Regions from separate parts of the Arthrobacter sp. STN4 genome, predicted to be linked through region 1. Evidence: predicted binding sites of a transcription regulator. Region 1 holds the regulator's gene; each other region holds the start of a gene.
The links. The regulator Rex, encoded in region 1, represses fermentation and respiration genes when NADH is low (regulators of the CRP and FNR family bind a similar motif). The targets are predictions, from matches to a motif close to CTTGTGAANNNNTTCACAAG.
Positions count from the first base shown of each region.

Region 2: araB (ribulokinase) is a predicted target of Rex. The motif match lies at 1,919-1,938, and genes of this name have one in related genera.
Region 3: MMF96_RS16860 (MarP family serine protease) is a predicted target of Rex. The motif match lies at 1,451-1,470, and genes of this name have one in related genera.

Region 1 is NZ_JAKZGX010000020.1:23,395-26,667, reverse strand. It holds gene MMF96_RS13900 (HAD family phosphatase) at 1-449, opposite strand, end outside; gene MMF96_RS13895 (glutaredoxin family protein) at 546-854, shown strand; gene MMF96_RS13890 (redox-sensing transcriptional repressor Rex) at 956-1,654, shown strand; gene MMF96_RS13885 (hypothetical protein) at 1,696-2,448, opposite strand; gene MMF96_RS13880 (YceI family protein) at 2,638-3,195, opposite strand.
Region 2 is NZ_JAKZGX010000006.1:51,369-54,641, forward strand. It holds gene mmsA (multiple monosaccharide ABC transporter ATP-binding protein) at 1-639, opposite strand, end outside; gene chvE (multiple monosaccharide ABC transporter substrate-binding protein) at 670-1,791, opposite strand; gene araB (ribulokinase) at 2,050-3,273, shown strand, end outside.
Region 3 is NZ_JAKZGX010000031.1:15,799-19,071, forward strand. It holds gene MMF96_RS16855 (alpha-galactosidase) at 1-99, shown strand, start outside; gene MMF96_RS16860 (MarP family serine protease) at 129-1,313, opposite strand; gene MMF96_RS16865 (Crp/Fnr family transcriptional regulator) at 1,540-2,217, shown strand; gene MMF96_RS16870 (NUDIX hydrolase) at 2,534-3,273, opposite strand, start outside.

The sequences.
Region 1 (3,273 bases):
CCGGTCAGCTTGAGCCGCTGGGCAATGACGCCGGCCACCTCCACGGGTGTCGCCGTCACGAGCCACACCTGCCGGCCGGATTTGAGGTGTTCCTGGGTCAGGGCCAGCGTGCCGGGCCAGATTTTCGAGACGATCATCTCGTCATAGACTTCCTCGCCCAGGTGGCGGACAAGGTCGGCGCTGATGCCGGCGGCCAGTTTTTGCGCCGAGTCCTGGATGGAATGGACGTCGGACATGTTTTCCCCGCGCAGGATGAACTTCGCCTGCTTCCACGCGAATCCGGCGGCGTCACGCAGCGTGAAGGTCTTCTTCTGGTACATTTTGCGCGCCACGTGGAACAGGCTGGCGCCCTTCATGAGCGTGTTGTCCACGTCAAAGAATGCGGCTTCGCCCTGGAGTTTCGCAGCGGTCGAGGCAGCCTCGGCGCTATCGGTGGTCACATCGGGCATGCAACGAGTCTAGCCATTCCAGACCCGCCTTGCCCGCTGCACCGGATACGGCGCGGTTAATAGTGGCCGGGGGCGAAGTGTGCGTACGGTTAACAGATGGAGCCAGTTTCCGGCGCAACGCCGACCCTTGAATTGATCACCAAGGCCGAATGCCACCTGTGTGAGGACGCCCGGGCGGTGGTGGCCGCGGTGGCCGCACCCCTGGGCCTGGCATGGAGCGAGCGCCGGATCGACGGCGATCCGGCGCTCGCCGGGCGGTACGGCGAGGAAGTCCCGGTGGTCCTGGTGGACGGGGTGCCGCGCGACTTCTGGCACATCGACCCGGTGCGCCTGCGCACCGTGCTCGTGGGCCTGATGGGGGCGGACGGGCCGCCGGAGGCCGCGGGGCAACCCCGCTTTGGCTAACCCGGGCCCCGGTCCTACAGTTGATAATGGCCGACGGCGGACCGTGGGGACATTTGTTTCCCGCCCGGGTGTGGCCTTGCAAAAGAATTTGGAGTGTCACCTTGTCCCCAGCGCAGACCCCGGAGGAACCGGCTGCAGAATCGGCCCGGCAACTGCCCCCTGCCACGGTGTCACGGCTGACACTGTACCTGCGCATGCTCAATGCGCTCCTTGCCGAAGGCACGGAACGGGTGTCCTCGGAAGCCCTGGCCGAGTCGGCCGGCGTCGGCTCCGCCAATGTCCGCAAGGACCTTTCCTACCTGGGCTCCTACGGCACCCGCGGGGTCGGCTACGAGGTGGGGCACCTGAGCCGCAAGATCGCCCAGGCGCTGGGCCTGACCCACGAATGGCGGGTGGCCATCGTCGGGGCCGGCAACCTGGGCCGGGCACTGGCTAGGTACGCCGGCTTTGAATCACGCGGCTTTGACGTGGTGGCCTTGTTCGACGCCGACCAAATGCTGGTGGGCACGGAAATCGGCTGGCTGCGCGTCACGGACGTGGCCGAGCTGGAACACACGCTGGAGAAGACCCGGGCCAACATGGTGGTCCTGGCGCTCCCTGCCGCCGTGGCCCAGGCGGTGTGCGACCGTGTGGTGGCCGCCGGCATCCACAGCATCCTCAGCTTTGCGCCCGTCGCCCTTACGGTGCCCGCCTTCGTCAACCTGCGCAAGGTGGACATGGCCACGGAACTGCAGATCCTCGCCTACCACGCCCAGCGGCTGGCCGACCCGCGGCTGGAGCAGGACCGGCCCGGCGCCTGAGTGCACCCGGGCAAGTACCTGTCCGCCCAGTACCTGTCCGTTCAGTACCCGTGCGGGCCGTTGCCAGGGACGCGCTTGGCGAAGTATTCCTTGGCGGGGGAGCGGAAGAGGATGATGATGCCCACGACCCCCAGCCCCACCTGGACGATCGTGAAAATATTCGGCTGTGTCAGCGCCGCCAGGGACACGATGGCCAGCACCAGCCCCGTGGTCCGTGCCCAGCCGGCGCCGCGGCGGATTTTTACCGCGAGCCAAAAATAGGCCACTGCGGCAATCAGGCTCAGGACCGTGGCGGCCACCAGGAGGCCGGTGATCGCGGACTGGTCCGCCAGCAGGGAGCTGTAGGCCGGATCGCTGGGCAGCGCCGACGTCAGCGCGTCAATGAGGGTGCTCCGAGCCGCCGGCAGGAACAGCACAAACAGCAGCAGCACGGCGGAAAGCGCCTGCAGGGCACCGGCGGCCATGATCAGCCGGCTGGCGAGCGCCACCGGACGCGGGGCGGCCAGGTGCTGGCCCGGCGGGACGGGGCCGGCGCCGCGGGGCGGCAGCTTGCCGCCGTTGGCCTGGCTTGCGGAGCCCCGGTAATCCGGCCCCCCGTAGCCGGGATAGGCGGAGGCGGGCGGCAGGCCCCGGGAGGGTCCGGCGTCGTGGTTGGCTTCGGTGGACGACGGCGGCTGCCAGCCTTCCGGGGCGTACTGGCCGTAGCGCGGCACACCGGGGGAGACCTCCCCGTAGTGCCCGGGTCGGGGACCGGAGGCGGGCCGCTCTTGAGGAGTTTCGTCAGGAGTGGTCATGGGAGTGGTCCCTTTCAGTGGCGGCCGGCGGCAGGCAAAACGGCCGCGCCGGGTGTGTATTTAACCCTACGCGACCGCGTGCCGGGGAACTACCCGGCAGGTCCCTGCACGGGCCCCGGGATGTAAAAAAGCGACGTGCCGGCCCGCCATGGGTGGCAGGCCGGCACGTCGCGTGGTGCAGGGGTGTGGCTAGGCAGCCTTCACGAAGGCAACGTCCAAGGTGATGGTGACCTTGTCGGAGACCAGGACGCCGCCGGCCTCGAGTGCAGCGTTCCAGGTCAGGCCGAATTCCTTGCGGCTGATGACGGTCTTGGCTTCAAAGCCTGCGCGGGTGGCGCCGAACGGGTCCACGGCCACGCCGTTGAACTCGCCCTTGAAGGTGACGGTCTTGGAGATGCCGCGGATGGTCAGCTCACCGGTGAGTTCAAAGTCGCCTTCGTCGCCGGAGACGCTCGTGGAGGTGAATGAAAGGGTGGGGAACTGCTCGACGTCGAAGAAGTCCGCGCTGCGGACGTGGCCGTCGCGGTTCTCGTCGCCGGAGTTGAAGCTGGCGGCCTGGATCGTGGCGGTGACGTTGGCGTCGGCCACGGTTTCACCCAGCGTCAGGGTGGCGGCCACGTCGGTGAACTTCCCGCGGACCTTGGAGATGCCGGCGTGGCGGACGGTGAAGCCCACCGCGCTGTGGGCGGCGTCAAAGTTCCACGTGCCCTGGCTCAGGCCTACGGTTTCAACAGCTGTTGCAGTCATGGTTTCTCCTTGGGGAATGTACTTGGGAAATACGTTGGATACGGCGTTCAGGACCCGGGGGCCGAATCCTTCACCGGG
Region 2 (3,273 bases), on a different contig from region 1:
TCGGCCGTCCCGGATGATGGTCACCTTGTCCGCCACGGCCTTGATCTCGTTGAGCTTGTGGCTGATCATGATGGAGGTGATGCCCTGCTGCTGGAAGTGCTTGATGAGGTTGAGCAGGTTGGCGGAATCACCGTCGTTCAAGGCGGCGGTGGGTTCGTCCAGGATCAGCAGCTTGACCTGCTTGGAGAGCGCCTTGGCGATCTCCACGAGCTGTTGTTTGCCGACCCCCAGATCCGCGACCTTGGTGGTGGGATGGTCGTTGAGCCCCACCCTGGCCAGCAGTTTGGACGCCTCCAGGTTGGTCTTGTTCCAGTCCACGAACCCCCTGGTGGAGATCTCATTGCCCAGAAAGATGTTCTCGGCGATGGACAGGTAGGGGCTGAGGGCCAGCTCCTGGTGGATGATGACAATGCCGGCTGCCTCGGAGGACTTGATGTCCTTGAACTCGCACAGCTTGTCCTCAAAGTAGATGTCGCCGTCAAAGCTGCCGGAGGGGTAGACGCCGGAGAGCACCTTCATGAGGGTTGATTTTCCTGCGCCGTTCTCACCGCAGATGGCGTGGACCTGGCCGCGCTGGACCTCCAGGGAAACGTCCTGCAGGGCCTTGACCCCAGGGAACGTCTTGGTGATAGTGCGCATGTCAAGGATCGTCGATGTCACGCCGGCCGCCTACTTGAGGTCTGCGGCCGTGTAGTAGCCGCTGTCAACAAGCTCCTTGCTGTAGTTGTCCTTGGTGACGACCACGGGCTGGAGCAGGAAGGTCGGGACAACCTTGACCTTGTTGTTGTAGCTGGTGGTGTCGTTGACCTCCGGGGTCCTGCCCTTGAGCAGGTCGTCCGCCATGGCCACGGCCTGGTCGCCGAGCTTGCGGGTGTCCTTGTAGATCGTGGAGTACTGCTGGCCGGCAATGATGGACTTCACCGACGCGGCCTCGGCGTCCTGGCCGGTGATGATGGGCAGGGCGTTGCTCGCATAGCCGGCGGACTGCAGTGCGGAGATGATGCCGATGGACAGGCCGTCATACGGGGAGAGGATGCCGTCAACCTTGGCCCCGGAAGAATACGTGCTCGCGATCAGGTTCTGCATGCGCTTCTGGGCCGTGGCCGGGTCCCAGCGCAGGGTCGCGATCTGCGTGAAGCCGGTCTGGCCGCTCTTGACCACCAGGGTGCCGTTGTCGATGTACTTCTTCAGCGTCTTCATGGCGCCGTTGTAGAAGAAGGTGGCATTGTTGTCATCCGGGCTCCCGGCGAAGAGTTCAATGTTGAACGGGCCCTTCCTGCCGGTTTCCTTCCCTGCCTTGTCCAGGATGCCCAGGCCCGTCAGCAGCGAGGTGGCCTGTTCGACGCCGACCTTCTCGTTGTCGAAGGTGGTGTAGTAGTCAACGTTCTTGTTGCCGTTGATCAGCCGGTCGTACGCAATGACCTTGATGCCGGCCTTGGCGGCGTTGTCGAGCTGGTCGCTCAGGGCCGTGCCGTCGATCGAGGCAATGATGAGGACCTTCGCGCCCTTGGTGATCATGTTGCTCACCTGCTGGACCTGCTGGGGGATCTTGTCGTCGCCGTACTCAAGGTCGGTCTTGTAGCCAAGCTTCTCCAGCGATGCCTTGATGGCGTCGCCGTCCTTGATCCAGCGTTCGGAGGTCTTGGTGGGCATCGCGATGCCGATCAGGGCCCCGCTGTTGTCCGCCGTTCCGGCGCCCGCCGCGGCATCGCCGCCGCGTGTTCCACAGCCGGTGGCACCGAGTGCCAGGCCCAGGGCCACGGCCCCCACAATCAAGCTCTTGAATTTCATGGGTGGTTCCTTCTTGTCGTATGGGGTCGGGGTCCCGGGCCCCGTGGTCGCCGGGGAGTCCGGGGAAGAATCCCAAAATGGGCCGTGGCAGCCAACCGTTCCGATTGTGAGCGCTAACACGTGGGCTAAAGTGTAATCCCTCACATGCCGTGGATGTCAAGTGGCAGACGAAGCGGCACGCGGCGGTTGACACGATCAATTGTTAGCGCTCACAATGAAGACCGTCCCAAACCCCTGCAATCGTTCCGAGAGGCAGCCATGACCAACGTTCCACTCCCGCCCGCACACTACGTGGTGGGCGTCGACTTCGGAACCCTGTCCGGCCGTGCCGTGGTGGTCCGCGTCCACGACGGCGCCGAGGTCGGCAGCGGGACCTTTGACTACCCGCATGCCGTGCTGGCGGACGCGCTCCCCGGCTCCCGTGTCCCGCTGGGCATCGACTGGGCACTGCAGGTTCCGGACGACTACCGGCAGGTGCTCCGGCATGCAGTACCCGCCGCACTCCGCGACGCCGGGATCGACCCGGCCGACGTCGTCGGGATCGGCACGGACTTCACGGCCTGCACCATGGTCCCCACGCTGGCCGACGGCACGCCGTTGAATGAAGTCCCCGCCTATGCGGACCGCCCTCACGCCTATGTGAAGCTGTGGCGCCACCACGCCGCCCAGCCGCAGGCGGACCGGATCAACCGGCTGGCCGCAGGGCGCGGCGAAGGCTGGCTGGCGCGTTACGGGGGGCTGGTTTCCTCCGAGTGGGAGTTCGCCAAGGGCCTGCAGCTGCTCGAGGAGGACCCCGAGCTCTATGCGGCCATGGACCACTGGGTGGAAGCGGCGGACTGGATCGTCTGGCAGCTGACCGGCCGCTATGTCCGCAATGCCTGCACCGCCGGGTACAAGGGCATGTACCAGGACGGGCAGTACCCGTCCGCGGACTTCCTGGCCGCTCTCAACCCCGCCTTTGCCGGCTTTGTGGCCGAGAAGGTGGAGCACCGGATCGGCCGCCTCGGCGAGGCCGCGGGCACACTCAGTGCCGAAGCCGCTGCCTGGACCGGGCTGCCCGAAGGCATCGCCGTGGCCGTGGGCAACGTGGACGCCCACGTGACCGCCCCGGCGGCCCGCGCAGTGGCCCCCGGTGTGATGACGGCCATCATGGGCACCTCCACGTGCCACGTCATGAACGGCGCCGGCCTGCGTGAGGTCCCGGGCATGTGCGGCGCCGTCGACGGCGGCATCCTCGACGGACTGTGGGGCTATGAGGCCGGCCAGTCCGGCGTCGGCGACATCTTCGGCTGGTTTGTGAACAACGGCGTGCCGCCGCGGTACCACGACGACGCCGCGGCGCGCGGTCTTGGCCTGCACGAGCACCTCACGGAATTGGCCGCAGAACAGGCAATCGGCCAGCACGGGCTGATCGCCCTGGACTGGCACAGCGGCAACCGCTCCGTGCTGGTGGACCACGAACTGTCGGGGCTGGTCGTGGGC
Region 3 (3,273 bases), on a different contig from region 1:
GTTACGGTGAGTGGTGCATTCCTGGCAAACGTCGGCCTTCCGCTTCCCGTCCTCCGCCCGGAACACGCGCTCCTGCTACATGCAGGGGAAATGCACTGACGCGGGCGCCAGGAACATGGCGGCAGGAGCTACTTGACGCTGCACTGCCCGGAGCCCACCGGGCTGTGGAGCATTGGCGCGGCCGCGATGACCGGGGCCACTTCGGCCATGGTGAAGGCGAAGCCGACCGGTTCCGACGTCGTCGACTTGGCAAACACCACTCCCACGACCCGTCCGGAGGTGTCCAGCAGCGGGCCGCCCGAGTTGCCGGACTGGACGTTTCCGGCCAGCTGGTAAATGTCCAGCACCGACTTTTGCTTGCCCTCGATGTCCGGAATCAGCATGGGCCCGCTGGCCAGCACCGTGGCGGGCCGGACCTGCAGCGGCCCGCCCAGCGGGTAGCCGGCGAAGGCCGCCTGGGAGTTGTCGCGGAGGGTGGGGCCGGTGGGCAGGGGAGCCACGTTCAGGCCATCCACGGCAAGGATGGCCAGGTCCTTCACCGGGTCGAAGTAGACCACGCGGGCCGGGAGCGAGCCCTGCGACGGCGTGACCACCACGGGCATGGGGACGCCCGCCACCACGTGGGCATTGGTCAGGACCCGGTCCGGTGCCACCACGAACCCGCTACCGGTCTGGTTCTGGCCGCACTGGAAGGCGGTGCCGGAAATCTTCAGCACGGATCTGGCCGCGTTGTTCCAGGCCGGCGTGTTGGTGCTGGCGTTGGGCGCAGCCACGGGGTTGTGGGGGCCGCCGGGGTTGAGCAGTTGGGGTATGCCCTCCTCCAGGACCAGCGAGCGCATCTGCGCAGCCACCGCCTTGACCGGGTCCGGCGTCCAGGCGTCAATCTTGGAAATGACCACCGAACTGCTCAGCTGCCTGGAGACCGCGGGGATGCCCAGGTTGGTCACGCCGAAGGCAAGCAGGGAAATCACCACCGCGCCCACCAGCACGTTCAGTGCCCCTCCGAGCAGCCGGTTCACGGTGCGTACGGGGCCGGATTTCACGCGTTTGCCGATGGCCCGCCCGATCCTGATTCCCCCGGCATGGCCAATGGCGATCAGGATCACGGTGGCGCCGATGACAAACACCGTCCGCCAGCCGGGCCCGGGTGCATGCTCACTGACAAACGGCGCGGCAAAAAACGCCGCAGCGCCGCCGGCCACCATGCCGAGCAGCCCGCCCAGGCTGACCACCAGCCCCGCGCTGAGCCCGTAGATCAGCTGCCACAACAGCCACAGGATCAACACCGCATCCAGCCAGGAGAAGCCAAGCATCCAGTACCGCCTTCCCTGCACTTTCCCGGTCATTGCCCGCGACTCCCCGGATGGCACCCGCGAGGCACATAATACCGGGCGAATCCGTGCAGCCCTTGTGGGTCCCTGGGGTAAAATGCCGAACGGAGACCGCCGCGCATGCCAAATTGGTCACAAAAGCCCGAAACTTCTGAAAGAATCAGTAATAGGTCCCAACTGTTTAGCTACATAACTTCAAGGAGATTTCATGGACATCGAGGTACTGCGCCGCGCACCACTATTCACCACGCTCGACGATGAGGCCTTCCGACTGCTGACCGACGAGCTGGCCGAGGTGGACCTCTCCCGCGGGGCTTCCGTGTTCCGTGAAGGCGACCAGGGCGACCAGCTGTACTTCATCGTCTCGGGCAAGGTGAAGCTGGGCCGCACCTCGCCGGACGGCCGCGAATCCCTCGTTGCGATCCTGGGCCCGGGCGAGCTCTTCGGTGAAATGGCCCTCTTTGACCCGGCCCCGCGCAGCACCACCGCCACAGCCGTCTCCGAGACCCGCCTGGCCGGGCTGAAGAACGAATCGCTCAACGCCCTGCTGCGCAACCGCCCCGAGGTGTCCATGCAGCTTCTGCAGGCCCTGGCCCGCCGCCTGCGCCGCACCAACGACAACCTCTCCGACTTGGTCTTCTCCGACGTCCCCGGCCGCGTGGCCAAGGCCATCCTGGACCTGGCGGACCGCTTCGGCCGCCCCGCCACCGACGGCATCCTCGTGGCCCATGAACTCACGCAGGAAGAGCTGGCCCAGCTGGTCGGCGCCTCGCGCGAGACCGTCAACAAGGCGCTGGCCGAGTTCGTCCAGCGCGGCTGGCTGCGCCTGGAGGCCCGCGCCGTCGTCATCCTCGACGTCAACCGCCTGCGCCAGCGCTCCCGCTGATCCCCGCCGGTTCAACCGGCCGCGCGCCGGTTGGGCCCGTCGAAACCAAGCACGACGAACCCAGGGACGACGACGGCCCGGCCACCCTCTGGCGGCCGGGCCGTCGTCGTCCCTGCCTCCCCCACCAACGCTCCCGCGCAACCGGGGCACATTTCCTCAACGCCCGGTTGCAAACGGGGCGCTTTTCACAAACGCTCCCGCAGGCGGCAGCGGTCCAATAATGAGCAGCGCGGGAGCGTCCGCCAAAACAGCCCCACTCGCGCGGGAGCGATGGGAAAAACAGCCCCACTCGCGCGGGAGCATCTGTAGTGGGCGGTCAGCGTTCGCGGCAGGCGGCACCTTCGGACGCCGGGGCGGCCTGGACTTCCAGCTCAAAGGTGCCGTCTTCTTCGGTGACCAGGGCGGGCTGGTATTCGTTCACGGGGCGCTTGTGGTTCAGGTATGCGATGCAGCCGCGCGCCGCGCCGAGCTTTTCGAGGATGATTTCCACGCCGGGAACCACCAGCTCCCCCAGTCGCAGCCCCACGGTGTTTTCCTGGCCGATCTCGTCGCCGAGGGCGGAACCGGCCCGGTCCGCGAGGAGGTCCGCCGCGCAGACCCAGCGGCCCCACACGCCCTTGCTGGCGAGCAGCTGCGGTTCCTGGTTCACGGGTGCGGCGGCGGCAAAATACCGGGTGTCAAAGCGGCGGTGGGCGAAGTCCGGGCTAAGCCAGTGGCTCAGGGGCTTGAGCAGGTCCGTGCGCAGCACCAGACCGCGCCGTTCCAGCAGGCCGGAGAAGGTGCTGTCCTGCGCGGCAATGGACTCCCGCTCCTTCATCCACTCCGGCCCGGAAACGGCCTCGACGAGGGACGAGGCGTCCGGCCCGGCCAGCAGGATGCCGGCCTCTTCAAACAATTCGCGGATGGCGGCCACCACGTGGCGCTTCGCCGTCTCGGCGTCGGGGGCGCCCATGCTCTTGGCCCACTGCGCCGGCGAGGGGCCCGCCCAGTCGGTGACGTCGTCGTCCGCGGGCTCAACAGTCCCGCCGGGGAAGGCCACCAGGCCCAGCGGGGAAT